DNA from 4 places in the Paenibacillus urinalis genome. Region 1 is predicted to be linked to each of the others. Evidence: riboswitches for the same ligand, from Rfam matches in the RefSeq annotation. Region 1 holds a riboswitch; each other region holds the start of a gene.
What was found. A riboswitch is a leader RNA that binds a small molecule or an ion and turns the genes downstream of it on or off. The one in region 1 is predicted to bind thiamine pyrophosphate.
Positions count from the first base shown of each region.

Region 2: linked by a shared signal. The riboswitch ahead of PUW25_RS04520 (YkoF family thiamine/hydroxymethylpyrimidine-binding protein) and the one ahead of PUW25_RS16130 (thiamine phosphate synthase) in region 1 are both predicted to bind thiamine pyrophosphate.
Region 3: linked by a shared signal. The riboswitch ahead of PUW25_RS01760 (ABC transporter substrate-binding protein) and the one ahead of PUW25_RS16130 (thiamine phosphate synthase) in region 1 are both predicted to bind thiamine pyrophosphate.
Region 4: linked by a shared signal. The riboswitch ahead of thiC (phosphomethylpyrimidine synthase ThiC) and the one ahead of PUW25_RS16130 (thiamine phosphate synthase) in region 1 are both predicted to bind thiamine pyrophosphate.

Region 1 is NZ_CP118108.1:3,507,201-3,515,107, reverse strand. It holds gene PUW25_RS16140 (DUF5704 domain-containing protein) at 1-2,668, shown strand, start outside; gene PUW25_RS16135 (ABC-F family ATP-binding cassette domain-containing protein) at 2,987-4,537, shown strand; TPP riboswitch at 4,612-4,722, shown strand; gene PUW25_RS16130 (thiamine phosphate synthase) at 4,922-5,572, shown strand; gene thiO (glycine oxidase ThiO) at 5,588-6,727, shown strand; gene thiS (sulfur carrier protein ThiS) at 6,724-6,927, shown strand; gene PUW25_RS16115 (thiazole synthase) at 6,930-7,697, shown strand; gene PUW25_RS16110 (thiazole biosynthesis adenylyltransferase ThiF) at 7,694-7,907, shown strand, end outside.
Region 2 is NZ_CP118108.1:1,009,529-1,017,435, reverse strand. It holds gene PUW25_RS04530 (energy-coupling factor transporter ATPase) at 1-529, opposite strand, end outside; gene PUW25_RS04525 (ECF transporter S component) at 529-1,107, opposite strand; gene PUW25_RS04520 (YkoF family thiamine/hydroxymethylpyrimidine-binding protein) at 1,111-1,719, opposite strand; TPP riboswitch at 1,873-1,995, opposite strand; gene PUW25_RS04515 (LysE family translocator) at 2,116-2,766, shown strand; gene PUW25_RS04510 (DUF896 domain-containing protein) at 2,864-3,100, shown strand; gene PUW25_RS04505 (DEAD/DEAH box helicase) at 3,186-6,482, opposite strand; gene PUW25_RS04500 (GNAT family N-acetyltransferase) at 6,639-7,235, opposite strand; gene PUW25_RS04495 (TetR/AcrR family transcriptional regulator) at 7,246-7,857, opposite strand.
Region 3 is NZ_CP118108.1:360,206-368,112, reverse strand. It holds gene PUW25_RS01770 (pyridoxamine 5'-phosphate oxidase family protein) at 1-372, opposite strand, end outside; gene serS (serine--tRNA ligase) at 536-1,831, opposite strand; TPP riboswitch at 2,210-2,329, shown strand; gene PUW25_RS01760 (ABC transporter substrate-binding protein) at 2,558-3,565, shown strand; gene PUW25_RS01755 (thiamine-binding protein) at 3,593-3,886, shown strand; gene PUW25_RS01750 (ABC transporter permease) at 3,883-4,656, shown strand; gene PUW25_RS01745 (ABC transporter ATP-binding protein) at 4,707-5,528, shown strand; gene PUW25_RS01740 (TatD family hydrolase) at 5,552-6,358, shown strand; gene PUW25_RS01735 (sensor histidine kinase) at 6,695-7,907, shown strand, end outside.
Region 4 is NZ_CP118108.1:639,581-647,487, forward strand. It holds gene PUW25_RS02970 (alpha/beta hydrolase) at 117-1,109, opposite strand; gene PUW25_RS02975 (IclR family transcriptional regulator) at 1,462-2,211, shown strand; TPP riboswitch at 2,327-2,437, shown strand; gene thiC (phosphomethylpyrimidine synthase ThiC) at 2,666-4,477, shown strand; gene PUW25_RS02985 (pyridoxamine 5'-phosphate oxidase family protein) at 4,595-5,074, shown strand; gene PUW25_RS02990 (hypothetical protein) at 5,158-6,195, opposite strand; gene PUW25_RS02995 (manganese catalase family protein) at 6,309-7,163, shown strand; gene PUW25_RS03000 (amidohydrolase) at 7,341-7,907, opposite strand, start outside.

The DNA.
Region 1 (7,907 bases):
GGTGGATGTTTCTTATCGGGACAGTGTGAAATGGAGCTCCGACAACAAAGGGGTAGCCACTGTAGATGCTGCGGGCAGAGTGACTGCTGTCAGTGAAGGAAGTGCTCGAATTACCGCGATCTGGGATAGTGAAGAAGGTCCATATCATCTATATGATTATGCCACGGTAACGGTGGGTGGTGATCCGGATGAAGAGCCTGAGCAACCAGGAGGAGAGGCTGCGTGTACACCTAAGATTAATCCTCCTTCTCAAAGCTCAAGCCCTACAACGACTTTTATGGATCCTGGGGCTCAAGGTCATATTCTAGCGGATGATGCCGCGAATGGACTTCATTTCGATGCGACAATCGGAATTCCTACTTCAGAGCACTTATATACCAATGCATGGGCGTATCATTATCTGTATCAGCATACATTTGGTCAGCAGAAAGGTACGATTACTTACGATTGTAACGCCGAGATTACCTATGTGCTGAAATGGGAGGAGGCACAGGATCCTGTACCTGATGAGGATGGGAATATGGTTGAAGTACCTCCAGAACCGAAGTCCGTATCTGAAACGGTCAATTATCAATTTTCATTCGAAAGGGATTACTCTTATTGGACTGTGAACAACCTTGAGGTTTACGGTATTGAGCAAGCGACGATGTCAAATTATGCACTGCCTGGAAAGACGGTAACGTTAAGGCCTAATGGATATACAGCACCTTCTGTGCAGCTCGACAAGTCTGAGAATGTAGAGGAACATGTTATTCCAAAAAACAGCGGCGCAATTAGCTTTACTCCGGATGAAGTCGATGGAGGAGACAGTAAGCCTTCACCGCCTGATGATACTTCGATATTGCTCGGAATGGCTGAAGCTCAGACAGGACCACCCGAAGTGAAGAATGATTCTCTCGATTTTACTTGGAAAGGGACAACCACCACTGTAATGGATGGGGGAACTGTAATCCAGAATGGACCTAGCCCGACAAAAATACCTCAAGCACCCAAGATCAGGTCCTACAAGGATAGCGGAGAAACCATATTGTATGAGAATCAACTTCTTATTAGCCAGAGCTTGCTGAATGAAGCGGATAATCCATCTTCTGGAACTATTAATTATACACTTATTCAGCCTGCGGTGGGGGGTGGAGCAACTCGTAGCTATCCAATAAACCCCATTAATGAAGTTACCGTACATACGTCTGTGGTGAACTTCTCACTCGTCTCCGACGATCAGGCTCATAACCAGAAGACGATTCCGAACATGAAACGTTCAGCCTTAATTTTGGAGCGTCCGTTTAAAGTAAGAATTCCGACGGAAGGACAGCATACAAGCTATCCTGGATACGGAAACCGAGATTATGCGAAGTATTATCGGATTAAGCAGGTGAAGTTCCCTTTTGATGTGTTTAGCCATGACCAATCTCAGTTTTATCCGCAAGACACATGGATTAATGTTCCGGTAGCCCAGCTCGATACGACCTTTTATCTTCCTGTATGGGTGGACGAAGGTGAATATCAGGTAGAATTCAGGAATATCGCGGAAAATGCCCCTTCAAATTATAATGCTCAAAATGAGCAGGATGCCAACCTGGATCTTATACATCATATCGCAAGTGATGAGGTATCTGTTGAGGTTATTGGCCGGCTGTACGATTTTCGGATAACGGATATTGCAGACTACAGCTGGGAAAATGTATTCCGAACGACGGAGGGCAGCAGTGCTCCAACCGGCGTATCTTATTGGGTAGGAACCTTGGGTATTGACGGTGATCCGAGAGGAATCGATGAGAGGTTTACGACGCCGATCCGCCCCGGAAGCCATCCTGCGGAAGGGTACAAGAATGTAGCGATGAAGACCGGCTATCATTTCAAATTTGATTTCAAGACCAAAGGAAATATGTTTGGCACCGAGGATGGAATTCGGATCACACCGACCTTTTATTTCGTCACGAAGGATGGACGGACCCGAGTTCTCGTAGATCTCTATTACCATACGAAGGAACAGAACTTTGTCCGGATCGGATCAGAAGAAGATCAGGTTCAGCGATATGTCATCCTAAATGAACGACTGCGGAATGTACCAGAAGGGCAGCTTCAGGATACGGCAAGGTACAAATATCATCACGATGAAAGCCTTCATACAGGCATGATTACCGAGAGTGCATACCAGAGCTATTATCAAACGGTGTTTACCAAAATGAAGACGCCTGTAGGTGGATGGGATCTTCTGATGATTCCAGAGCAGCTGCGAACCTTTATTGGACCGAAGACAAATATACCGGTAACGGCAAGCAGTGATACTCTTCGTGCGAACGCCTCAATCCAGCAGTGGTACGGTGAGTATAGTCTTCCAGCCGAGCCTTACGTGGTGAGGCAAGGAACGAATATCTCAGAATATGCTAGGACGAATAGAGGAATTGACGAGAAGTCACCTATCTTCCTGAAGAACGGTTATATAATCGTAAACTTCAATCTGGAATCCATTCAGGAAGGAAAGGTTAATGCTCCGCATCTGCAGTATATCCATGCTCCTTTAATGAATCAGTGGAAGATGGAAGGGTATCAAAACAGAGTTTTTGATGCATACGGACACGCCTTTAGCTTATTGGATGGAGATGTTGTGTTCTATCATGCCGATCAATCGAGCCGGGATGATTTCAGTCCACAGGTACCACATTAATCATTACTGGAGAAGACCCGGCTTCGGGTCTTTTTTCATTCACATCATGAATTGCCCGCTTTCCGGCTCCCCCCATTAGCCTAATTCCTTACATTGGAGACGTCCAAATGGAGTGATGATGCTATTTTTGCATTGACTCCCAAAATCTTAGTATCAGTGAGCCTTCAAATTATGCTAATATATCATATTAGATGGATTGGGCTTATGCTATTTCAGTAAGCAAATGTGATTGCATTAAGTTCTGATCTTCAATGAATATTCGATTAAATATCAGAGACTAAAGGCGAATGCCATACAAGATAGGAGTAACTGCATTATATGAGTTTATTGACTGTAGAAAATGTCAGCCACAATTTTGGAGATCGCACATTATTTAAAAATGTTTCCTTCCGCTTATTAGCAGGAGAGCATGTGGGAATGGTCGGTGCGAACGGCGTAGGTAAATCTACGCTGATGAATATTTTGACAGGACAGCTGCTGAAGGACAGCGGCAAAGTGGAGTGGACACCGAAAGTCCGTTATGGATATCTGGATCAGCATACCAAGCTGACACCGGGCAAAACCATTCGTGACGTATTGAAGGACGCCTTCCTGCCTTTACTTGAACTGGAAAAAGAAATGATGGTCATTACCGAGAAAATGGCCGATGCCTCTCCAGAGGAATTAGAGCAGCTGCTTGAAGAAATGGGCGAGATTCAGGAGCAGCTGGATATGGGTGACTTTTATTTGATTGATGTCAAAGTAGAAGAGATGGCAAATGGGCTTGGTCTGAATGCGATAGGACTAGATCGGGACGTATCAGCTCTAAGCGGTGGACAGCGGACGAAGGTACTGCTAGCCAAGCTGCTTCTTGAGAAGCCCAACGTTCTTCTCCTGGATGAGCCTACGAACTATTTGGATGTTGAGCATATTGAATGGCTGACTCGTTATTTGAAGGATTATCCTTATGCCTTCATGCTGATATCACATGATACAGAGTTTATGAATCAGGTCGTGAACGTCATCTATCATCTTGAATTTGCGAAGCTGACCCGTTACTCGGCGAACTATAACAAGTTCCTTGAGATGGCCGATATTAACAAGAATCAGCATATTGATGCTTACGAGAAGCAGCAGGAATATATTAAGAAGCAGGAAGATTTTATCCAGCGCAACAAGGCTCGCTATTCAACCTCAGGACGGGCGAAGAGCCGTGAGAAACAGTTGGATCGTATTGAACGTATTGATCGTCCTGAAGAAGCGGCCAAGCCGGTGTTTGGTTTTAAGGATGCCCGCGCAAGCGGCAAGACCGTATTTGAAGGCATTGATTTTGAGATTGGTTATGACTATGCACTGCTTCCCAAAATGACCATGACGATTGAGCGTGGAGATAAGATTGCCATTGTCGGATGTAACGGCGTCGGTAAATCTACGCTTCTCAAGACAATTCTCGGAAAAATTCCTGCGCTGAGCGGGAAGACCTATCTGGGGGATTTCCTATTCCCGGCTTATTTCGAACAAGAAGTACGTCCCGGCAAAATTACACCAATTGATGATGTATGGAATGAATTCTCTCATTTGAATCAGCATGAAGTACGCGCGCATCTTGCGCGCTGTGGTCTTAAGAATGAACATATTACAAGACCGCTGAACATGCTGAGCGGGGGAGAACAGGCGAAGGTGCGTCTATGTAAGCTCATGATGCGTGAGACGAATTGGATTCTATTTGATGAGCCGACCAATCACTTGGATGTGGTAGCCAAGGAAGAGCTGAAGCGTGCACTCAAAGAATTTAAAGGCACTGTATTGCTCGTTTCCCACGAACCGGATTTTTACGAGGATTGGGTAACGAAGACTTGGAATGTAGAAGAATGGTCTACTAAAGTTTAATCATGATCAAGTTAAGACTTTCCAAATCCTTGCTTATGTGCTAACATATTCAACGTAATTCTACAACTATATAGTCTTTTCACTAGGGGGGCCGCACGTGCGCGGCTGAGATGGAATGAATCGATTCCGGACTCTTTGTACCTGATCTGGGTTATACCAGCGTAGGGAAGTGGGGAACTGATATGATGCTTGAGCGCAGGCTTTGTGATTCATCAATAGAGATACGCTCTGTAGATTTCATGTATCAGTCATTGTTGCATTTTATCAATGTAAACTTAACCACTTCCATTAGGAAGTGGTTTTTTTGTTGCTGCGATGGCTTGCGGAACATACGAGGTAATCACCCGCAGGCTTGTTTTCTCAATAAGGAGGTGATCTATCATATTGAAGCCCGAATCGAAGCCCAAACTTGAACTGCATGTGATCTCTCCCTCCTCATCTCCAGCTGCCTGGATTCCCATATTCTCGACAATATGGCCCTATACGACGGCTGTACATATCCGGGATAAACGTAGCACCGAGAAGGAACTCGAACAGTTCATAGATACCCTGATCCTTCATCAGATTCCAATGAGTAAGATAGGGTTCAATCGTCAAGTGGATCTGGTATTTAAGTATGACCCAGCCATTCTCCAAATCGGGATGAAGGAGCTTCATCAGATCGAGTCCCTCAAGAGCTCTATGACAAGCCGCGGGATTACAAAGACACGTATTGGCGTATCGGTTCATTCCCTTCAGGAGGCAAAGCAGGCCGAGCACCTGGGAGCTGATTATTTAATGTACGGTCATATTTATCCTTCCTCTAGTAAGCCGGGTGCTGCTCCGAGAGGAGTCGCCTCATTACAGCAGATTTGCACGGAGGTGCATATTCCGGTCATTGCGATAGGAGGAATAAAGCCGACAGATATAGATGAACTCGTAAATGCAGGAGCATCAGGTGTTGCCGTGATATCCGGGGTGATGAATGCAGCAGATCCGCTGGGTGCAGTGCAAGAATATCATCATGCGCTATGTCGTTATGGACCGATCAAGTAAAGGAGGAGGATGGACATGCAAGATTACGATCAAACCGTGGGTACCGTTCGCAGGTCAGAGTTTATCGTGGTAGGCGGAGGGGTTATCGGCTCAGCCATTGCTTATTTTTTGGCAAGGGATGGTAAGGATGTTCTGTTGTTGGAGGGAAAGGGGATGGCATCGGGAGCTTCAGGAGCTGCTGCAGGTATGCTGGCACCGCATTTAGAATTCTTCTCAACTCCTGCGCTAAAAAATTTGGCTGAACGCAGTCTTAAGCTAATTAAGCCATTAATCAATGATTTATCCAATATAACTCCTATCGATGTCGGGCTGAATAGTACAGGTTTTGTCTCGCCGTTTATGAATGATTCCATGGAATCAATAAAAACAGGCTATCAAGAGTATTGGAATCCACTCAAGCTTAGAACTGAGATTCCCGCGATCTGTGACCAAGCGGAAGGCGCTTATTATTATCCTGATCAGCTTCAGCTGTTACCCAACCAATTCAATAGAGCTCTAATTGATGGGGCTAAGGCCAAAGGTGCACGTTATCTGGAACAACAGCCGGTGGTATCAATTGATGTCCAGAATGGAGCCGTTCATGGTGTCGAAACATCAACAGGAAGCTACACTTGTGACAACGTCATTATCGCATCAGGACTTGGACTGGGTATCCGAGGGGGGCTGTCCAGCCTGGGAATAGACCTTCCTACAGTAGCTGTCAAAGGTGAAATGATAGCCGTTTCCTTACCTGAGATCAGATTGGATTATACCCTTTATACACATGATGTTTATCTTGTTCCAAAGCCAGGGGGAGAGATATGGATTGGGGCAACGAGCCTTCCTTTTCATAACGATAAGACGGTATCTGTAAAAGGAATACTTCAACTGCTCCATGAGGGAAGTAAATGGATTCCGCAGCTTGAACATGCTGCTTATGCTCGTTGCTGGGCAGGACTCAGACCACAAACGATCGATGGATTGCCTTATATCGGACAGTATAAAGGGATTACAGGATTATACATTGCGGCAGGACATTATCGTAATGGAATTCTTCTAAGTGCAGTAACAGGAGAAATGATCAGCAGACTTGTCGCTGGTGAGAGTGAAGAAGAGCTCGGAATAACCGAATTCTCACCTATGCGAATCTTGGAGAAGGGCAGGTTGGTTCATTGAAGATAGTCATTAACGGACAATATAGGCCGGTTGACGATTCTGTTATCTCAGTCAGCGATTTAATAGATTCCCTTGAATTAGGTGTCAAAACGGTGGTGGTCGAGTGGAACGATCAAATATTAACGAAAGATCTGCATTCCACAACGAAGCTTGCAGACGGAGACAAGATCGAGATCGTTCATTTTGTGGGAGGCGGTTAATGATGTTGAATATTGGAAATTATAGCTTTGGTTCTCGGCTGTTATTAGGTACGGGTAAATTCGATGACCTGTATGTTCAGCGCAATGCGGTAGAGATCTCCGAGACGGAAGTGCTTACTTTTGCAGTACGCAGACTGAATCTGGAGAAGAAGGATGAGCCTCATTTTCTGGATCAGCTCGACTTATCCAAGTACACATTACTGCCCAATACGGCTGGAGCAAGAACAGCGGAGGAGGCTGTAAAAATAGCTAGACTAGCAAAAGCCTCTGGACTATGTGATATGATTAAGGTAGAAGTGATCGGGGATCAGACTACACTTCTTCCAGACCCGCTGGAAACATATACAGCCTGCGAAATACTGCTTGCAGAAGGATTTGTTGTACTGCCATACATTTCGGACGATGTGATGCTTGTAAAGAGGTTGCAGCTGCTGGGTGTGCATGCGATCATGCCGGGAGCGTCTCCCATCGGCTCAGGTCAAGGAATCAACAATCCGAGGGCGCTGGAGCTGATTATTGAACAAGCCGCGGTTCCTGTAATCGTCGATGCAGGTATTCGTTCTCCTCGGGATGCAGCCTATGCAATGGAGCTAGGGGCGGATGCCGTTCTGCTGAATTCAGCAGTGTCAGGAGCAGGGGACCCTGTGAAAATGGCAGAAGCGATGAAATATGCTGTATGGGCAGGAAGGAAGGCTTACGAGTCTGGAATGATCCCGGTCAAACGCTACGCATCGGCAAGCAGTCCGATGGAAGGGATGATTCATACGTGAATAGACAGGATTTGAGCACAAATGCATTAGCCATATCTGATCGTTACTCGAGACAGGAGCTGTTCGCGCCATTCGGCAAGGTAGGCCAGCAGAAGCTGAAAAATAGTCATGTGGTCGTTATTGGAGCAGGGGCACTTGGAACGGGAATTGCGGAAACGCTGGTTCGTTCAGGCGTAGGTCGTATAACGATCGCTGACCGTGACTATGTGG
Region 2 (7,907 bases), 2.5 Mb from region 1:
GCGCGAGTGCACAGGCAATCGCTAGACGCTGCTTCATGCCGCCGGAGAGAGTGTGAATCTGAGCCGTTCTGTACGGCAGCAGGTCAACCATCTCAAGCGCTTCATCCATTCGGCTGCGGATCCTCTCATGTGGACATTCCACATTTTCCAAGCAGAAGGCAACCTCTTCTTCTACTGTCAGCATACAGAACTGGCTATCGACATCTTGAAAGACAATCCCTACCGCTTGCGCATGCAATGCTGCACTCTGCTCTACCATCGGCCTGCCCCATATCCTGACGCTTCCCGTAACCAGACTCTCGATCTCTTGCGGATAAATTCCGTTCAGACACAGCGCGAGCGAGCTCTTACCGCTCCCGCTTGGTCCCAGGAGCAGCAGCATCTCACCTGGAATCAAGTCGAATGTGATCCCATTTAATATAAGCGGAGCTTCTTCCTCATACTGAAGAGTCAAATCTCTCACTTCAATGGCAGCAGCGGACCTGCAAGTCTCATCGACAGGTTGATCTTTGTCCGTGTGGAGTACCATTATGCTTTGTGTGACCGGGCTGCTGCTTTGGCAACCGGGAAGCTTCGCAGCACACCCGTACGAACCAGTGCATCCGCAATCCATTTTCCGAGCAGACCGGCCAGAATTGCTCCGCTGATGATCCGTACCGCCAGCATGGCGATGACAAATTCAGGTGATAATGCAGCAAAGCCGGACCGGAAGTAGCCCCAGGCGAAGCTGAACACTGCTGCCCCTATACCTGACAGCATCAGGACGGGCAGCGAATATTTACGATAACGAACCGCTGCAAAGACCATTTCTGCTCCAAGACCTTGAATCATCGCCGATACGATAAGAATAGGACCGGTTGTGTTTCCAATCAGTACTTCAATAATGCCAGCAATAGTTTCGGACAAAAAGGCCGCCCCTGGCTTGCGGATAATATAGGCAGCAATAATGGAGACAATGAACCAGATTCCGAAGATCACCTCATAACCCATCGGTCCCATGACACCGGTGAGCAGATTGCCAATTTGTAAAAATACGAGATAAATGACGGCAAATACAACGGACAATGAGCTTAATACGATAATGTCACGCAGCTTCCAGGCTCCCATACGTTATTCCGCCTTCCCTTGCTTCTTATTAGAAGGACTGTTGCAGGACAGCGTTACGGTCATTACGACATGGGACACCGATTCCTGCGTCACTTCAAAGGATTGCTCCAGTGTCTTGAAGATCGTATGTACATCCCCTTCTAGGCGTGTAGCGTAATGAATACCTCCGCCGTAGCTGCCATCCTCCTTCGCAATATCAACGACGTTCGCAATCTTCTTCATGTATTCCGGCTCTCCGAGAGCGTATAGGGCATATTCCGCTGCTCCTTCAATACGGATAGAGGATACGATGTCTTCATTCATTCGGACAGCATCCTCTGACATGTATACATCACCCGCCGAATCACCCGGACAGCCAATAGAGAAGGTGCCGCTGAACACCACGTGCTCGCCTGTCTTGGCTGCATGCAGATAAATCGCCTTCATAACGTCAAAAACATGCTCAAGCCTGCCGCGTACGCAGGTACTTACATCACCGGTCTCTGTCCATACCTTGGAGGTATCCGCCTCTTGGATTGCACCAAGAATAATATCAACAAACCGATCGCTCATCGGATATAGCGAAAAACGACAGCCCACGATTCGACTTGTTCCACATACTTCTGTACTCATTACTCCATCTCCTCAGGTTCGTATTGCTGAAACAACACAAAAAAGAGCTGCACCCCTGAGTGAGTGCAGCTCAATAAAATGTAATGCCCTGAATTTTGCTTGATCTGAACTGAAGCTTGTGTCAGATCGGATGCCGGTTCCGGGCCTATATCATTTCATATCCCCGCACTTCCCCACGCTAGTATGATCTAGATCGGGTGTAAAGGGTTAACCGCCATCGTCCATATCATCGACGTATTGGTCTCTCAGCCAGTTAAGGCACCCCTAGTGCTGTATTTCGATTATGCTGTTCCAATCGTAACCCATTATACGCTTTCTCCTGTTTTGTAAAGACTCGATTGTCTACACAAATTGGTAAACATGAATTATGATATTTACAACAAAGGAGGGCTCCACATGCTGGGTATTATTAACTTCGAAGTATTTCTGATCTCGTCCATCCTGCTCAATATTACGCCAGGGCCTGATACGATGTATGTTCTTGGCAGAAGTGTGGCTCAGGGGAAGCGGGCGGGCATTGTTTCGGCGCTTGGCATTACGGCAGGGGGCGTTGTGCATACACTGCTTGCTGCGTTCGGTTTATCCGTGATCTTGATGAGCTCTGCTGTTCTGTTCAATGTCATCAAGGTTGTAGGTGCAATTTATCTAGCGTATCTCGGCATTCGAATGCTGATCGACAAGGCATCGCCTAAGGCTAAGTCTCATGGTGGACCTGTAGATACGCCTTCCGAGTTATCGAATTCCAAAATATTTACACAAGGCCTTTTCACGAATGTAACCAATCCTAAAGTCGCCATGTTTTTTCTCGCATTTATGCCGCAATTTATTGCCCCGGGCAGCGATGCTTCGCCACTGCCTTTTGTAGTGCTTGGTCTTACATATTGCTTGACCGGAGGAATCTGGAGCATCCTGATCGCCGCCTTCTCGTCCACAGCAACGGGTAAACTGAGAAATAACGTCAAGATGAAGACGATCCTTAACAAAGCGACAGGGTTCATATTTATTGCAATGAGTATTACGCTGCTCAGAACCAAAGCTATAGAGTAGCAGATAACAGCCTATCTTCTACCCTTCGGGTTGCAATAAGCCGTATCATACAGTAAACTGTCAGGATACAATGTAGCTTGAAAGGAAGGCTGATACCATGGAGATCCCTTCATTAAATAGAATTAATGAGCTGAGCCGCAAACAGAAGAAAGAAGGCCTGACAGCGGAGGAAATTACCGAACAGAAGGCGCTTCGTGAGGAATATTTGAAGGCGATCCGCGGACAGGTATTGTCCACGATATCCGGACTGACCATCGTAGATCCGAACGGAGATGACGTTACTCCGGAGAAGCTCAAGCTCGAGCAGCAGCAGGATAAATCAAAGCTCAATTAAAGCAAAATAAGGATAGAATCGAATACCTGTACAACGGCGGGTATCTGTCGATTCTATCCTTTTCTTTTATGCAGGATCATCTATGCTATATCGCCAGTATTTCGCGGATTTCTTCCTCACTTAAGGTGGATGATGATTCCTGACCTGGCTGAATCACTTCTTCTATGAGATTTTTCTTACGCTGCTGAAGCTCATACATCTTGTCCTCTACGGTACCGCGGCTCACCAGCCGGATGACCTGAACCACATTCTTCTGTCCCATCCGGTGTGCCCGGCTCGCTGCCTGGTCCTCTACCGCAGGGTTCCACCACAGATCATACAGAATGACGGTATCAGCCCCCGTCAAGTTAAGTCCCGTACCCCCGGCTTTAAGCGATATGAGGAAGAAGTCCCTCTCTCCCTCATTAAATCGCTGACACATTTCAACACGCTCTTGGCCTGGTGTCTGTCCATCCAGATAAAAGAACGGAATACCCTGAGCTCCGAGCTCCCTGCCGATGATGCCCAGCATTTCTGTAAATTGTGAGAAGAGCAGCACCCTTTTGCCCGCGCTCCGGCTTTCTTCGATCAGCTCCATCAATTGCTCGAACTTCGCAGAGCTGCCTTGATAGCCTTCCACAAACAGCCCTGGGTGGCAGCACAGCTGTCTTAGCCGGGTTAGGCCGGCCAGGATCTTGATTCGATTCTTATCGAACTGCTTCTCGCTCAGATGCTTCACGGTCTCAGCCCGCAGCTTGGCCAAGAAGGCAACATAGAGCTTCTTCTGCTCGGTCAGCAGCTCGGAAGTGTGCAAGGATTCGATCTTCTCCGGCAGCTCCGCAAGTACATCTGCCTTGACTCGGCGGAGGAGGAATGGACGAATTCTGCGGGCAATAGCTTCTCTTGATAACTCGTTGAAGGCCTTTCGCCCCTGAAACAGCTCCGGAAATACAACGTCAAAGATGGACCACAGTTCTTCAAGGCTGTTCTCAATGGGTGTCCCGGTAAGTGCAAACCGGTGTCTCGCATTTATTGCTTTTACCGCATGTGCGGTTTGGGTTGCATAATTCTTGAACGCCTGGGCTTCATCCATAATAAAGGTATGGAAATGCCGTTCACTATACATATCCGCATCCATTCGCAGAAGCGGATAAGATGTGATAAGTACATCTACCGCATGATGCTCGCGGATCATTCTCAGCCGATCTGGCTTACTTCCGTCTACGATGACGGTCGTGAGTTCTGGAGCAAACTTCTCTAGCTCATTCTTCCAATTGTAAATAAGTGAGGCAGGCGCAGCGATCATTACAGGCTGCTTATGCTCGCGGATGGCTTGAAGCTCAGACACGATGTAGGTGATGCTCTGCAGCGTTTTGCCTAGCCCCATATCGTCTGCCAGAATGCCTCCAAACCGATAGGAGGCCAGCGTCTTCATCCACAGATATCCCTGCTTCTGATAGTCTCGCAGAATAGGAGCCAGCCGGGCAGGAACAGGGAAATCCATATGTTCAGGATGGGCGAGATTCTCCATGAATTCCTTCAATCTGCTGCCAAACTGTACTTGGTCTCCCAGATCCCGGTCCATCACACGGAGTCCTGCAGCGACCGGAAGCTTCATGATTCCGTCCTCGATCTCTCCCTTGCGAAAGCCCATATCGTTCATGAGCCTCACCATCTCTTGAAAGGCTGGTGCTGATAAGGGCATGAGTGCGCCATTCGACAGCTTATGATATCTTCTTTTGGCTTCCACGCTCTCGATCACGTGCTTAATTTCATTCACCGGTATTCCGTTAATATCAAATTTGAATTCCATCCAATCGGTGCGCTCATCCATGTCCATATGAATCTTCGGAGCAATCGGCTCGGACAGTACTCTGATCTTCACCGCTGAAGTGGCATATACATCAAGTAGCTGCTCAAGCTGAGGCATCGTGTAATACAGAAAATCAAACTCCGCATCCTCATTCTCCAGGTAATATCCAGATTCCGTCTGAGTAAAATCACTCGTTTGCATGAGCCGGATAATTTGTTCCTCTTGCGGCTTATCTCGAATAATGATCTTGTTCTCCGGGAGCCTCGCCTTCTCCTCCAGCGGATTGATCACGACATCTCCGTACTGGAACTCGAGACTCGCCAGCAGCTTGTCCCGAACGCGATCCAGATACAGCCTTGCCTTCATCGGCACTTGAACCATGTGGCTGGACACTTCCTCTGCCAGGTGCACTCGCCCGAGCCGCATCAGACCCGGAACGACCTTCTCCATGTAAGGGCTCATCTGCTTGGCAGGTATCGTGAGCTTGGGAATATGAACACGTGAGAGCTTCTCCTGTAAGCCCGCGATCTGGCTGACGGATTCCTCCGACATTTTATAGAAAATACCGTTCTTTAGCGTCATCCGATATTCCGGCAGGATCAGTACATCGCGAATCCCCATAGCCGTCAGCTCATAGCCTGCATCTGTGTCCGACTTCGTAAATTCAAAATCCAGGGGCAGCAGGCTGCCTGTACAGGATACGCCGCTGAATATCTGCTCCTCCTGCTGCGTATATGCCTCTGGTACATTCTGGAGCAGGGGCGCGATTCGCTCCCATGCCAGCGGAGGAATCAGCAGCAGCCTGTCCTGGTTTCTGCCACGTCCCGGATAGGAGTTTATCGATTCGTGATACATCTCCTCCTGACGCTCCAATTGGATGAGCTCTTTCAACACCGCTTCGTCATGAGGTCTGAAATAATGAGCTTCGGGGTTATAGGTGAAATTCTTCGAGAAGACATACGATCCCCCATGCTGCATCCGGCTAAGAAACTGCTTCATCTGCTGAACGATATACAAGCGCTTCGCTCCAAGCTTCATCTCCAGCCCGATCATCTGCTTATTCAAACCGTATGGAACAGGCCTGATCAAATACTCTATGCGAAGAGGCTCTCTTGTCTCCATAATATATTTGGCTTCCGGACTCACTCGGCTCGTGCTGCTGAAGAGGGCAAGCACATCCTCTATAAGCTGCTCCTCACTCGCTTCTCTGTGAAAGCGCGGGGTTAAACGTCCCTCTGGAACGACGGTCTCGGGATGAAGCAACGAAGGGTAAGACTTCACTTCAATCCGCCCCTCCTGCTGCATCTCGCTGATCTGAAGAAGGACAGCCGCAATATGCTTGCAATAATAATTGTAATTGGTGTAGGCAGGGCAAGTGCACTGCGCTTCCACATCGCCTCCGGCATTCATTTGGATCGAGACATCATATTTATTTCTGCCGCCGCCTTTAACAACCGCCTGAAAATTGCCCGCCGATGCGTCCGATAAAGTAATACCTACCATGCCTGCATTATAGTACTCTTCACCACGTTCATAGAACTTCTTGCCACACAGCAGTTTAATTTTCTTCCGATTCAGCATTGTCGTCATGTCGCTTTGTTACCTTCCTTCTGGCTTTTCACGTTTCAATTCTTGTAACTGCAATGATACCATTAATGAGCGACAGTTTCACTTCATAAGTCTCTTCGTCATTTGATGTACAACAAAAAAAGAAGGCAACAAGCGCCTTCAAGTTAGGTGGTGTATTTAATCATTTTTCGTATATTTCAATGACACAATCTGATTGATGCCTATTTTCTCAGCCCTTTTTACGGGTATTGGCTTGCTTTTATATACTTCAAAGCCTAATTTTTGATACAACTTCATGGCCGGAATATTGGTATCTGCGACTTCTTCAATCAAGTATATTTGATATGGTGTATGCTCAAGAATATACTGTACCAGCTGTGAAGCAATACCTTTACCTCTATATTCAACACTTGTTCCTATAAATTCGATAGAACCTGCGCCTGGCGGGAAATTTATATAAGGAGCTTCAAACTCCTTCTTTAGAAAAACACCGGCAAGACTGCCTTTATATATGCCCAAATGCTTGCGGAGCTCTGTTCTATCCAGCTTGACGGAGTGTGATATTCCGTTTGTACAAGCAGCTATACCGACTACTTTTCCTTCGGATACAGCTACGTAGAATTGATTCAGAATAAACATATGAGCAAATGCTGCTGCAATCTTGTTCTTATCTTTGGAGAAGTACCCTAACCACTGTGAGAACCCATCTGCAAATATTTCGGAGATCTCACCTCTCACATCAAACTGAGCTTGATCTGCTCTAACCACACGAATCGCGATAAAATCACTCCCTTTCCTTGAATAAAAATGCGGTGAGGACAGCGGGTGAAGGCATGATAAAACGACTCTTCAGCAGTACCTTCATCTCAGCCAGACCCTGGACCGACGCATAAAAAAAGACGGACATCTCATATGCATCACCCGAGCGAAACTCTCCAAGCTGCTGCCCTTTACGAATAAGCTCTGCTGTAGAATTAAGCAGTTTGCCATTTACTTGAATGATCTCGTCATATTGAATTGAAGTCGTGCCAGCACCTGCTAGTAACGATTGATTAATAAGAATTAGCAAATTGGCCAGCTCCTCCCCATTGATCAAATCGGTGTAGATTTCGTGGACAAACTGTTCCATTATCTGTCTCGGGGATACATCGGCTTCAAAGGAAACAATATTACGTTTCAAGCCTTCCAAGGCATAGGCTACCAATTCGTTGAATAATTGTTCCTTTGTTTTGTAATGCCGATATAAGAGCCCAATACTAATGCCCGCTGTATCCGCAATCTGTTGAACATTCGTCGAGCCAAACCCTTGGTGAACGAATAACTGCATTGCAGCTAATTGTATTTTAACTCTGGTCGCATTACGCATTTCTTCAAATTGCTCCTTGGTTCGCGGCAAACCGTTACACCCCTAATTTTTTGAGTGAGTTTTCACTCATTATAAAATAA
Region 3 (7,907 bases), 2.3 Mb from region 1:
AATCCGTTTAGGCGTAATGTCCAAGATAACGTAATTGGGATCATCAGGTCCTGTAAACCATTTTTCCATATTGTTATTCCACAGCTGCTTACGGAGTTCACCATTACGGCTCACTTCTGCAGTACCTTCGATCTCGAGCAGGTCCTTCGTTCCGCCTGATTCGTAGCCGAGCAGCAGGCTGACATTCGGATTATCCTCCAGCTCCTCTACTTTGTGGGTACAACGGTTGGTCGCCATATAAATGCTCAGACCGTCATTATAGACAGCCATATATCTTGCCTTCGGCTTACCGCCTTCCACTGTTGCAAGCGAGCAATACGGATTGTCCTCAATAGCTTGTATAATATGTTGTTCCAGATCTGTTTTATTCATCGCACTTCAGGTCTCCTTTCAAAAATACACCCTCTATTATTAGTGTACCCTGCTCCTGAAAGTTGAACCCGTCGTTACCTAAAATAAACCTCTAAACCTCTACTTACACCGTTTACTCATTTACCAGGAAGCTGGTCCTTAGCCGAATAAACAAATACATCCTTTAACTCTCATCCTGCCGGACGGGAACCAGTCTCTCTCGATTTCCCATGTAAGGGCGGAGCGCCTTCGGTATATAAATGCTGCCATCCTCCTGCTGGTGATTCTCGAGAAGTGGAATCAGGATTCTTGGCGAGGCCACGGCCGTGTTGTTCAATGTATGGCAATACCTCAAATGACCTTCGTTATCCCGATAGCGGATATTAGAGCGGCGTGCCTGAAAATCATGCAGGTTCGATGAGGAATGCGTCTCCCCATAGCTGCCCCGGCTAGGCATCCAGGTTTCAATATCGTACTGTTTATATGTCTTTTGTGACATATCGCCTGTGCATACTGCCACGACCTGGTATGGAAGCTCCAGCGCCTGCAGCAGCTCTTCTGCGTAGCCTGTAATTTCCTGGAGCGCCTGCTCCGACACCTCCGGATCAGCCTCTGTCAGTACGACCATCTCTACTTTGGCAAACTGATGCACCCGATAGAGCCCGCGTACATCACGTCCTGCTGAGCCCACTTCACTCCGAAAGCTTGTCGATACGGCCGCAAGCCGAACGGGTGCTGCCACTTCAATGACTTCCCCGGCATAATACGAGATGAGCGGAACCTCTGAAGTACCGATCAGGAATTTGTCCTCTCCTGCAAGCTCATAAGTCTGTTCACGACCGGTTGGAAAAAATCCCGTGTTCTCCAGCGCCTCCTCCCGGACCATGATTGGCACCTCCATCGGCACGAAGCCGTGCTTCATCACGATATCCAGCGCAAGCTGCTGAACGGCGCGATGCAGCAGAACGCCGTCTCCCTTCAAATAGTAGCTGCGCGAGCCGCCAACCTTGACTCCACGCGGAGCATCAATGAGCTCATGGAGCTCTCCAAGTTCCATATGGTCCTTGATCGGGAATAGAGGATCACTGACCTCTCCGACCTGTTTTATAATGACATTATCCTTATCGCTCTGTCCTCTGGGCGTGTCAGGAGATACGATATTCGGAACGAGCAGCCGCAGCGCAGTATAACGGTCCGTCACCTCGGCTAGCCTTGCTTCTGCTTCTTCAATCTGCCCGTTCAACTGCCGCACTTCTTCACGAGCAGTCGCTGCCTCCTCCCGATTCCCCTCTCTCATCAACTGCCCTATTCTCTCCGAATCCATATTTCTCTGTTGCCTGAGCTTCTCCACTTCCGTCATCAGCTCACGACGTACATCATCACACGTTAGCAGCTCGTCTATAGATACGTCTATCTTCTTCCAATCCGCTGCTTCCTGAACCTGTGCAGCATGCTCTCTTAACCATTTCATGTCCAGCATTGTCGTCACCCCTAAGTTAAATTGGTCAAGCGAAAAAAAACATAGAGCGCCCTCATCCGTTGGGACGAGGAGCGCTCTATGCTCGCGGTGCCACCCAATTTATTGAAGCAGACTTCATGCGGTCAGCATTAGGTTCCACTTCAATCACTTTGGTTCCGCGATAACGGGCGGTGCCGATTAACTTAGGGGAAGACTAGCGCCTTCCCTTGGCGAGAATACCTCCGAGTTGGATGCTCTTCACAGGCATTTTTTCACGTTTTCAATTAACGGTATTATAATTTAGACATTTCCATATGACAATGATTTTATTCTTGATTATGCTGTACTTTCCAGCCAAGGAGGGCTATAATTAGCTTCTGAAATGTCCTAAACTTCATATTCAACCTCAAGGGGTGCTGGGTTAGCCGGCTGAGATAGTATCCGTGAAAGCGTGTTAGATACGTACCCTTTAAACCTGATCTGGGTAATGCCAGCGTAGGAATGGAGAGAATTCGAGTGTGCTGTTCTATTTTACTGACAGCCCTTAGCCCTTACGTCAGCATGCGTCCCTTATCCGGGACGCTTTTTTTATTATGGTCGCAAGAATGCCATTGCACTCTATCCGATCTCCCTTATCAGTATGGCTATCAAGGTAGCCTCAATTGAACTTATAGGAGTTATTATGGAAATTTCGTCAAGAATAGGGGTAATTGAAAAGGAGAGAGAAACGTGTACAAAAAGTTAGGAATGCTGTTTCTGGCGGTACTCATGATGATCATGACTGCCTGCGGCAATAGCGGCACATCGAATGAGGAATCTGGTGCAGGCGCGGAGGAGCCGGCAGCGAGCGATAGCCTCCGCGACATCAAGGTCGTCCTCGACTGGACGCCAAATACGAATCACACCGGCTTATATGCTGCAGTAAGTCAAGGCTTCTACAAGGAAGAAGGTCTGAATGTCGAGATTATTCAGCCCGGTCAAGCCGGTGCAGATACGATGGTCGCTTCTGGAGAGGTACCTTTTGGCGTAAGCTATCAGGAAGGGGTCACCCAAGCACGGACACAAGGCGTGCCGATCGTATCCATTGCTGCCGTCATTCAGCATAACACTTCCGGCTTTGCAGCTCCTGCGGACCGCAATATTGAATCTCCGAAGGACTTCGAGGGTAAAACCTATGGAGGATGGGGCAACCCGATTGACTCAGCGGTTCTGGATACAATTATGGGTCTTGAAGGTGCGGATGTAAGCAAAGTACACAATGTAAACATGGGGGATGCCGATTTCTTCACCGCAACGAAGCGAGACATCGATTTTGCCTGGATCTTCTACGCCTGGACGGGTATTGAAGCCGAGCTTCGCGGGGAACCGATCGATATGTTCTACGTTAAGGACTATTCCGAGAAGCTGGATTACTATACACCTGTACTTATTACGAATGAGGCGACCATTGACGAGGATCCGGAGCTGGTCAAAGCCTTCATGCGCGCAACGACCAAAGGCTATGAATATACAATTAATCATCCAGAGGAAGCCGCAGCGATACTCAGCGAGGCCGTGCCTGACCTCGACAAGGAGCTCGTGCTTGAGAGTCAGAAATGGCTCAGTCCGAAATATCAGGATGACGCCGCTCGCTGGGGCGAGCAAAAGGCAGAGGTATGGCAGAACTATTCCGACTGGATGGCTCAGCACGAGCTGCTGGACCAGCCGCTGGATGTCGAGAAAGCTTTTACGAATGAATTTCTGCCACAACAATAATTACTAAAGAAAGCGTTGGTGACCCATATGGCTCAAACATTGCTAAGTATTCAAGTCATTCCGAAGACACCTAATGGAGAAGATTCGATCCCTTATGTAGACCGTGCCATTGAAGTGATACAGCAATCCGGGGTGAAATATCAGGTCCATCCCCTTGAAACGACGCTGGAGGGCGAGCTTCCTGAGCTGCTCCAAATTGTGCAGAGAGTTCATGAGGTACTCATCGAGGCTGGCAGCCCGAGCATTATTTCACAAATCAAGATTGCCCATTACCCAAGCGGAATCAGCATGGAAGGACTAACGGAGAAGTATCCATCATGAAGCGTGTTGTAAGAAGTGTGCTGCCGCCTGTTGCGGCGGTCATCCTCTTTTTGGCGGTATGGCAAATAGCCGTGCCGCTTTTTCACATTGAGAAGTGGATTCTGCCAAGTCCTGTTGATATTACCCGTGAAGCAGCTGCACAAGCTGCAAGTCTTACTGAACATACTTGGGCGACTGTACAGCTTACTCTGCTCGGCTTCGGCATCGGCGCTGCGATCGGTCTTCTGACAGCCATGGTGCTGCATCTAGTTCCATTTATGAAAACGGCCCTGTATCCATTGCTCATTCTTAGCCAGAATATACCTACGATTGCACTCGCACCGCTTCTGATGATCTGGTTCGGATTCGGTCTGCTGCCCAAGATCATCGTTATTACACTGGTCTGCTTCTTTCCGATCGCAGTATCTGCTATGGACGGACTGATGCAAACGGACCGCGCGATGCTGAGCTACATGAGAATGGCCGGGGCCAGCAAGGGGCAAATCTTCCGCAAGCTGGAGGTGCCACACGCGCTCCCATCCATCTTCTCAGGTCTCAAGATCGCAGCAACCTACAGCGTCATGGGCGCAGTCATTGCCGAATGGATCGGGACAGACAAGGGCATCGGCTATTATATGATGCTGCAAAAATCGGCCTATCGGACAGATCGGGTATTCGTCGCCATGGCTATCATCGTTCTCTTGAGCCTGCTCCTCTTCGCCATCATCGCTATGCTGGAGAGAGCGCTCGTCCGCTATAAGACAGATGATCATAGAAAATCGGGTTCATAAGACGGTTTGAGTCGATGAATCTTATCCAATTACGAAAGGAGGATATCCTAATGCATCCTTTATTAGAAGTGTCAGACATCCGCTTATCATTTCGTCAGAAAAAGCAGCAGCTTCATGTCCTTGATCACATATCACTTACGGTTGGCCAGGGTGAATTCGTCTCGATTATCGGACCCTCGGGCAGCGGAAAGAGCTCTTTATTTCAAATCATTGGCGGACTTATTCAGCCTGATGCAGGAACAATCCGCTTGGACGGAGAAGTGGTAACAGGAACTCGTGGCAATATCAGCTATATGCCACAGCAGCCAGCCCTGCTCCCATGGCGGACAATCGCGGATAACATCAAGCTCGGCAGCGAGGTTGCTCCTGCTAAGTTCCGCAGCAGGCAAGGAGCAGATGATGCACGATCCACGCAGCAATGGATGGCTAAGGCTGGTCTGAGCGGCTTTGAAGATATGTATCCACACAAGCTGTCAGGCGGAATGCAGCAGCGGGCTGCCTTTTTGCGCGCACTCTTAAGTCCACAGGAGCTTATGCTGCTCGATGAGCCGTTCAGTGCGCTCGATGCACTGACGAGAAGCGAGATGCAGGAGTGGCTGCTCGGGATATGGGAGCAATCGAAGCGTTCGGTGCTATTCATTACGCATAATATTGAAGAAGCGCTTCTGCTGTCAGATCGGATCTATGTATTTTCGAATCGCCCGGCCACCGTACTCCATGAGGTGAAGGTCCCATTTGTCCGACCAAGACAGGAAGTGCTGACAGAGGACCCTCAATTTCTCCGCTTGAAGCGTGAAATATCCGAATGGATGCGGGAGGAAAGACGTAAACAGCCGGTGAATGCCGGCTCTTATCCGCCGAACACGAAGTAAATCACTAGGAGGTGATAAGCGTAATGCAGCAGTCTGAAGAGGATTTAGCGCCTGTCATTGACTCGCATATTCACCTGGATCAGTATGAAGACGAGAAGCAGCCCTTGCGTCTGTCGTTCGCACAGCATCAAGTGGAGGCTGTAATTGCTGTATCCACCCATCTTGTCTCCTGCCAGAGAACAGAGAAATTAGCGGCCTCCTCTCCTTCAGTGATCTATCCTGCGTATGGATATCATCCGGAGCAGCCCGTCCCTTCTGAGTCGGAGCTAACAGCATTATTTGAGTGGATGGAAGAGCATCTGAACCACATGATCGCCGTAGGTGAAGTCGGCCTGCCCTACTACACGAGATTGGAAGCCGAAGCCGATGGTAAGTCTCTGAAGATGCAGCCCTACATCCATATGCTGGACAAGTTCATCGGGTTCGCCAAGAAGCACGATAAGCCCATCATTCTGCATGCCGTTTATGAGGACGCAGACATTGCTGTCGAGCTCTTGGAGTCTCATCGCTATGCCAAAGCGCATTTCCACTGGTTCAAGGGTGCAGAGCACACAGTCATGCGCATGGCAAAGAACGGATATTTCATCTCTTTTACACCCGACATCGTATATGAAAAAGAAATTCAGGATCTTGCCAGCATCTATCCCCACGATCAGATTATGGCAGAGACGGATGGCCCTTGGCCTTTTGAAGGCCCTTTTGCCGCGCAGAAGACGCATCCGCGAATGGTAAAGGACGTGATCCGCGCCTGGTGTGATGTTACAGGAATCAAGCTGGAAGCAGCATTTGAGTTATTCTATAACAATACCAAACGCTTCTACGGGATTTAACACCAGGTATGGACAAGCCATGCATCTTACATATCAGCTTCGCCATTCATGCCCCCTGATAATTCAGGGGCTTTTTCAGCTTCATGAGCGGTGATCCCGTACATTTCTTTGTCCATTTCGTTCTCGTAGTTCCCCTTTTCATGCAGCCATTATTTGAACTATTGTCGTAAACGCAGGAAAGAATTAAAATTTGAGAGCAACCAGCATACGGGTACAAGAATTAGCTGAAGAAGTAAACCGTAACATTTCATGCGCTCACTTCAGTCTGATCTTATTCCATTTGCCGCCTTCAAAAATGTAAGCACTTTCATAAAAATGAAAGGAAACGTGGATTATATGTTTGGCTCCCGTTACTTTAATACACTTCGCAACCAAATCTTTATCGGCTCTTTGATCGTTATGCTGCTCGTCCTAGGCTCCATCGCACTTATCGTATACAACCAAATATCTGTCCTGCTGCGGAGTAACGCGGAGAGCCATATTCAGCAAACTGCCGTCCAGGCATCCGGCAAGCTGGATGTCCTTCTGAATCAGATCGAGAACTGGACATCCCAGGTGGCAACCGATGCCACGGTCCAGCATGATCTGGCACTCGAGGCCGCAGGGCAGCACATCAGCTTCTCACAGCGGCAGCAGCTGCAGGAGGAGGTTCGCAAGCTTGAGGCGTACGCCACATCGATTCGTTCTATTGAAATATATACTGCCGATTATCGCAGAATGCTTCCTCTTGATGATGCTGCGCTTGATGATCGTGTGCCTGCAGGCTGGATCACGAGGGCAGATGCAGCTGAAGGACGCCTTGTATGGTTTGGTATTGATCCCAGGGATTCGGCAAGTGTCGTTGCCATTCGTAATATACGAATTATTAATCAGTCCTATCAGGCGGCAGGATATGTCGTTGTTCGTATTGATAAGAGCTTCTTCCAGCTTGCAGATAATGACTCCGGGAAGCTCGAATTCTTGAATTTGTTTGATCATGAAGGGAAGCCGATCTCCCTTGCAGCCATGCCAGGTGTAAGTTCGGATATCCATCTGCGGGAGCTTCAGTCCTCTGTAGAGCTGGATGGTGAGCCGTACATCACGGTGGAACGACGATCCGAGAAAACTGGCTGGAATCTCGTCATCTTGTCTCCTGCCAATTACCAGGCAGAGGGAATCAGTCTATTACTCACCGTGATGATTATTTCTGTTATTGGCGGGGCATTGCTGTTCGTCATCCTCTCCTTCTTCCTGTCGACGATGATTACACAGCCCATTCTGAATATGATTAAAGTGATGAGGACCTCTAAATTCGGCACGCTCAAACCTAGTAAGGTCACTTCCGCTACGCTGGAAATCCAAGAGCTGAGTAACACATACAATCAGATGGCGGATCGGATGAATGAGCTTGTTGAGGTCGTATATCAGAAGGAGATTCTGCAGAGCCGCACGGAGCTCAAAGCACTTCAATCCCAAATTAATCCACACTTCCTGTTTAATACACTGGAGGCACTTTACTGGGCTCTCGATGAAAAAGGGGAGGAAGAGCTTGGTGAGGTCGTCATTGCGA
Region 4 (7,907 bases), 2.6 Mb from region 1:
TGATCTAACGTATACTTATTCTCATTAGAGCTTGGACTATGATGACTTGTCAAAATAAGAGAGAGTTTGAAAAAGGATATGAGAAAGGCACCTGTTTAAAGGTGCCTCAGCTTAATCTATTTATGAGCGAGACTTATACCGCCAAGGAATGAAGACACCTTGTTCAAGTACTCTCTTGGATGCTCTCTGTATATGAGCTCATGACGTGCTTCCTCTACGATCCACACATCAGAGTTCGGATTGGTCTGGTTACTCGCAAAGAGCTCTGCCATTGGATAAGGCGCCTTCTCATCCTGGGTTCCATGGATGAAGAAGATAGGGATGTCATAAGCCTTTGATCTTACCTCCTGATAAGGAATGGAATTTAGACTGGTACCATTCAGGATCGGGAACAGCATGGTTAGAATTTGCAGGGTAGGCTGCTTCGGCAAGTCAATCTGATTCTGTATATTATGATACAGCGTATCCGGCTCCAGCAGGAAGGTGCTGTCGAGAATCATAGCATCAATGTCCTCGGTTTGAAGGGCAGCCTGGAGAGCAGTTCCTGCACCCATCGAGAAGCCCCATACGACAACTTCTTGAGCTCCCTTTTGCTTAGCGAGCTGTACTGCGCCAAGAAGCTGTTTCGATTCTGCCTTTCCGCCTGTAGCAACGACTCTTGTGTTCTGGGAGGCGAAGCCGTAATCGAACATAATGACATTAAAATTCTGCTGATGAGCGTAATGGGCCAAATCATACATAGGAATCCAGGATTCCTCCCGGTTGGCACCATAGCCATGACTGAACACAATCGTTTTGCTGCTGTTCTCCTCGGCAGGGATGTACCAGCCGCTGACGTTCCGGCTTCCGTCTGTAGCAGGGAAAGTCACCTCTTCATACTCCATGCCCTTGGACAGCAGCGGATTGGAATATACCGGAGCTACTGCCGGATAGGACAGTACCCATGCGATATAAGCATGAAGAGCAATAAAGCAAAATACAAGGAAAAATATAATCGATAAAATAAGGGCAACCACAATATGCTTAAAACGGATGAGCCGAGTGGAAAGTGCGGGAGGAGCACTCGATACGTTTTGATTAAGTGATCTATTCTCGGAGATAGGAAACATCATACTCCTCCTTCCAATAGAATGTTATATAGGACTAATTTACTAAAACCAACTTGTAATCAAAGATGAGGTTGGTATAACTTTATTCTTTATCCTATGATGCGTCCTGTCTAAAGTCAATCGATTGGGACTAATTGTTACACACTTGTAATGTAAGTGAAATTAATGGTGAAAAATGTTTGTCAAGTGAAGGAAGACTTATTCCGAAATGTTTCCATTATGATCGATGGATGAGAGAAAATGAGCTGTGTAATTGAGATTAATTCTCAATTAAATCTTTACTTTGATCCTCGATTCTCTTATAATTTATGTAACCAGGTTTCACGTGATGAAACAGAGAGGGGATTATGCCATGGAAGAGCAAGATCGCAAATTAACGGTTCGAGCGGTCGAGAGGGCATTGGATATTTTGTTATGCTTTACGGAGCAATCAGATCTGGGTCTTACAGAAATTTCTGGCAAGATCGGTTTACATAAAAGTACTGTGCATCGTTTGCTGACAACACTGGAGGACAGGGGATTTGTTGTACGCAATCCTTCAACAGAGAAGTATCGGCTTGGCATTCGCATATGGGAGCTTGCGGCACATATGTCACAGAGTGATGATCCGGCCATTCTGCTGCTGCCTGCGATGGAGCGTCTTCGAGATCGCTTGGGAGAGACAGTCAGTTTGTATTTGAAGGACGGCAATGAGCGGATACGCGTTCAGGCTGTGCAGAGTAATCAAGCAATTCGAAGGGTAGCGCCTGTTGGTGTGAGGCTGCCTCTGTCTGTTGGCGCATCGAGTAAAGTGTTGGTTGCGTTTGCAGCAAGAGAAGAGCAGGAGCAGCTGATACGCAATTTTGATATCCCCTTGTCTGTTGATCAAGATACTTATATGAGTCAGCTGCAAGAGATTAGAGAATTGGGATATGCAACGAGCTATGAAGAGAGAGAGCCTGGAGCAGCAGCCGTATCAGCGCCGATCTTTGATCGCAAGGGCAAAGTAGCGGCAGCCTTGTCATTATCGGGACCGGTCAGCAGGCTGTCAGAAGAGACGCTTCGGGAATATGCACCTATTGTTATGGAGACAGCGGCGCAAATGGGTTTCATGCTGAGGTAATGCTATCGGATTGGATGGAAAATAAAGGTTGAAAATATGCTGTGAATGAGATAATCTTGTATGGACCTTAATTCAGACAAAGGATGAGGTTAAACCATTTATTTAAACAACAATAACAATTTACTAGGGGAGCCCGAAATGCCGGGCTGAGATGGCACTGCAAGGTGCCGGACTCTTTGCACCTGATCTGGATCATACCAGCGTAGGGAAGTAATTGGCGATAAAATGTGGATAAGATCCGTGTATGAGGTGAAGCTTCTGCTAGTAGTCTATGCAGCTTCATTAGCCGGTACATCGGTAAGATCTTATTTGGATTAGAGCTGATTCCCCCTGTGGGAATCGGCTCTTTTTTGTTGCCGCAGCTTCTGCATAACTGGCTGTCGTTTGTATATCTTCTATCTTTCAAACACAGCTCAGGAGAGGGCTTCCCAACTCGAAAAAGGAGGAAGCACATATGAATCATTCGAACACAGAACTGAACACAGAGACATCGGCTATAAGAGGAGAACAATTAAAGGGCGAATCAGGAAGACTCCAGCCATTCCCCGCCAGCAAGAGGGTATATATCCAAGGATCAAGGCCGGACATTGCCGTACCCGAACGTGAAATTGAGCTCCATCCCACTAGCACACCCCAAGGGGTAGAGCAGAATGAGCCATTTCGGGTATACGATACGAGCGGACCCATGGGAGATATGAATATAGAAGTTGATATCCGTCAAGGCCTTCCGCTCTTGCGCCGGAATTGGATCCTTGAGCGTGAGGATGTTGAGTTTTATGAAGGAAGAGAAATACGGCCAGAGGATAATGGGATTCGATCCGACAGAAGTGCCCAGCAGGAGGTAGAGGTGTTCCCGGGTGTTAGAAGACAGCCGCTTAGAGCCAAGTCAGGTCGATGTGTAACTCAGATGCATTATGCCAGAAAAGGGATCGTGACACCTGAAATGGAGTTCGCAGCGATCCGCGAGGGACTCGATCCGGAGTTTGTACGGAGTGAAATTGCAAGAGGAAGGGCAATCCTGCCTTCTAATATCAATCATCCGGAAAGTGAGCCAATGCTGATCGGAAGCCGATTCCATGTCAAGATCAATGCGAATATCGGAAACTCTGCTGTTTCCTCTTCGATTGAGGAGGAGGTAGAGAAGATGAGCTGGGCTGTGCATTGGGGAGCGGATACAGTCATGGACCTCTCGACAGGCCGCCATATTCATACGACTAGAGAATGGATTATCCGCAATTCTCCTGTACCCATTGGGACAGTTCCACTCTATCAAGCACTGGAGAAGGTGAACGGGGAGGCAGAGAAGCTCTCCTGGGAAATATACCGAGATACGCTGATTGAGCAGGCGGAGCAGGGTGTAGATTATTTTACGATTCATGCAGGCGTTCTTCTAAGATATATTCCAATGACAGCAGAGCGAATGACTGGAATTGTGTCACGGGGCGGCTCGATCATGGCAGCTTGGTGCCTGGCACATCATCAGGAGAACTTTTTGTACACTCATTTTGAAGAGATTTGTGAGATTATGAGCCGATATGATGTTGCTTTTTCACTTGGAGATGGACTAAGACCCGGCAGCATCTATGATGCGAATGATGAGGCTCAAATGGCAGAGCTGGCAACACTCGGAGAACTGACGCAGATCGCCTGGAAGCATGATGTGCAGGTGATGATTGAAGGTCCCGGACATGTACCCATGCATAAGATCAAAGAGAACGTCGATCTGCAGATGGAGATCTGTCAGGAAGCCCCATTTTACACGCTGGGTCCACTTACAACTGATATTGCTCCCGGATATGATCACATTACATCTGCGATCGGGGCGGCGATGATCGGCTGGTTTGGCACCTCTATGCTGTGCTATGTTACGCCGAAGGAGCATTTGGGACTGCCGGATAAGAATGATGTAAGGGAAGGGGTCATTGCCTATAAGATCGCTGCCCATGCAGCCGATCTGGCCAAGGGTCATCCTAGAGCGCACAGAAGAGACGATGCCCTCTCCAAAGCGAGATTTGAGTTCCGCTGGAAGGATCAGTTCAATCTGTCCCTTGATCCGGAGCGTGCCTTATCCTATCATGATGAGACTCTTCCCGCAGAGGGAGCGAAGACGGCGCATTTTTGTTCGATGTGCGGACCCAAATTCTGCAGCATGCGCATCACTCAGGATATTCGGAATATGGCATCCGTCAAGGGAGTTAGTGAGAAGGAAGCGATCCATGCCGGTATGCAGGAGAAGGCCGAAGAATATCGGGGTCAGAACAGGTGAACGAACAATCTCCCAATGCATGAGGGAAATAATGTGAGATCCCGTTTCGTAGATTGCAGATTCTCCAATTGGTTAATATAAATGTGAGAGCCAGAAGCCAAGGAGGGAATCGCATTTATGAATACTTCAGCAGTGAATCAAGAAGCAATTGAGACGGTAAGAGATTTGATCAAGGATATAGATACAGCGATGTTGACAACCGTAACACCAGAAGGACTCGTCTCTCGTCCGATGAAGACACAGGAGGTTGAATTTGACGGAGATCTCTGGTTTTTAACTAAAAAGGACACCAATAAGTATCGTGAATTGATGCAAAATCCGCTGGTCAATGTAGCCTATGTCGGTAAATCCTATGTTTCCATACGGGGTGAAGCGGAGCTGATTCAGGATCCGGCGAAAGTGAAGGAGTTCTGGAACAAAGCCTATGAGATGCTGCTTGATGTTTCTTATGACGACCCTTCGCTGGTGCTCATCAAGATTCAGGCAGACACCGCCGAGTATTGGGAAACAGGCAGTAAAACAAAGCTGGTCAAGAATCTGATCAACAAAATGACAGGCAAGAATGAGATGGATTTGAACAAGACCGTAGATCTGTGACGGAGCTTGTACAGGATTGCACATAAGGGGGCCCGCATATGGGCCTCCACTTTTTTTGTGCGATGAATTATTAATCCTGTGAATCAACTCCAGATGTGAGGGTGGGCAGCGATCATATCATCAGCTGTCTTCGAAAGTGCAGGCAAGTAGTTTCGAATTTGCTCTGCCCTGTTCAGATAGGACTCCGATGTACCAATGCCAAGATCATCGATCAGCGCCTGGAAGGCTGGCGCAAGTGGCTGCTTAGTATCCGGTGCTGCGTCTGTGTCTAAAATTTTGTGACATCGGGCAAAGGTAGCTGCTATCCAAAACACAGCCTCAAGGTGATTCCCGGATTCGATGAGCTCGCGGCTTCCCTCGATCACAATGGGGCGTGCGCTTACTGTAATATCGGAGCTGAAAAAGAAAGGGGTAGACGCTACATCCGCAGCTGTATCAAAGGTCACTTCAAGCTGTTCAAGATGCTGACGAACTTGTTCTGCGGTCATCTGTTCACAGCCGAGCAGCTGCAATAGTTCAGTGTATACCGGGAGCTCATTATACTGGGTGAGTACCTCTCGCACACGGAGATACCGTAAACGAACCGTCGGATTTTGCAGTGCAGCGGTGAGCAGGACATGTGTTGTAATGGCAGCGGGGAAGAGAAGTGCGGTGATTCGATCATAGAGAGGCTGCGTCATATCTATGGAATGGAGCCCTGCCTTTATTTTATAAAGGACATCTTCACATCGCTTCTCGACCCATGATTTTTGAGCAAAGTGCTGAGATACCTGCTGGTATATCGGATACAGACGTGAATAAGGATCGGCGATGATCGTGTTCGTGCGAAAGCTTCCGGCCAAATGGTAGTTTGTAAGCACCTTTTCTACTGAATCGAAGAGATCCCACGGTAGATAGGTTACTTCCAGCAAGACATTTTGATATCGGAATTTCCCAAGCTTAATAGAGGGTACTTCATGAACAACAATGACGATATCCATATCCGAGGAAGGAGACAGGGTAGCGTCGTCAGGCAGGGTAACAGTAGAGCCGCTAAAATATGCGCCGAGATAACCGGGGGATTGGCTTCCGTGGCTCATTACCCAATTCACTGCTGCTTGTCTGGCAGAACCGATATTCATCCCTCACACTCCTTTCAGGTGTTTTGCGAGAACTTCCTCATTTTGTATAAAACAGGTGCTCTGGACACAAAATAGGATGTCTTCCAAATTCGCCAGTAAAGTAGGTGTTTCCTGTGTATTTCTACAAAGAGGATCTTATCAATATTATCGTTCCGGACAAGCCTGATCCCGCTGCGGCTAAGGTGCTGCAAGAAGCATTAGGCGGACGGTTCGGCGAAATGCGTACGATGATGCAGTATTTTTTTCAGAGCAGTAATTTCCGTGGGAATAAGACCCAGTATCGTGATTTGATGCGAGGTGTATTTCTGGAGGAGATCAGCCATGTGGAGCTGGTGCAGACGACCATTAATCAGCTGCTGAACGGATCGGGCGAAGAGACGCCGGGTAACGCAGGTGTGGATGGGGCTCCGTTGGATGAGGCTGTTCGTCATGCGAATCCGCATCACTACATCGTTGGTGCTCAAGGGTCTTTGCCCGTAGATGCAGCTGGGAATCCGTGGATGGGCAACTATGTGTACAACCATGGTAATCTTGTAGCTGACCTGATGGATAATCTGGTGCTTGAATCAACAGGGGTCCTGCAGAAATCCCGTATTTATGAAATGAGCTCCAATAAGACATTCAGAGAAACTTTAGCCTTTCTTATCGTGCGGGACAATGCCCATCAGAATGCGTTCGCCAAAGCACTTGAGACGCTCGGTGTAGAGTGGGGCAAGCTGTTCCCGGTACCTAATTATGATATCAACAAGTATCCGGAGTGCAGAAAATATGTGGACATGGGCTTTCATAATGCACAGTTTAATTTCAGGCTGGATGATACTCGGATCGGGGAGATTTATAGCGGGAAATCCCCAAGCCGTAATGGCGGTGAGCTCGAAGTAACGCCTCCTCCAATTGGTCATCCGGTACCCATGCTGCCAGACATGCCGAATGAGCATGCCCCGGGTTTGAATGATCTAAACACATAACAGCGTGATTTTCATTTTTTGTATGGTGAAAATACGGCTAGAATCAACATAAAAAACTCCAGTTCCTCCTTGCCTGAAAGCGAGGGGAACTGGAGTTTTTCTAATGGGAACAAAATCTGCTAGAGAATGAACATGATTCGCGCCGACTTGGTCGCATATCTAGTATACGCATTATAGTCAGCCTGCTGGTACCGTCACTTTAATATGAGCCGGCACTGGAGGCTTCACTTCAGCAGGGATTCCCGCCGTGAAAGTAATGCCGCTTGCTCTTTCTTTAAATTCGGCTTTGGCCTGCTCAATGACACCATCTGTATTCTGAAGCAGATCATAGGCGGAGAGAGCCATCAGCTTCGCGGCATAGTGCATCCCCTTCATTCCAATGGAGGAGCCGAAGGCGGCCGTGGCCTGCCAAGTGTGAACTTGAACTCCCAGTGGAGCACAAGTCGTCATGATCTGACCCATCGGTGCAATCCAGGATACATCACCCACATCAGAGGAGCCGCCCATCGTCATACCGAAGACTTGTTTATTGTTAATAAACGCGGTTGGCAGAATGGATTTTTCAGAGTGCAGGGCAGCTTCTGGATTGGCTGCAAGGACGTCTGGATGAACGCTCTTCAGCAGCTGTTCGGCGAAGGCTTCTTCTTCCGGAGTAAATTGAATAGGCTCTGCAACTTCGGTTTGAGCATGCATAAGATCATTCAGCGTGGCATTTGGCAGTGTATCATAACAGCCTGCTTTGAT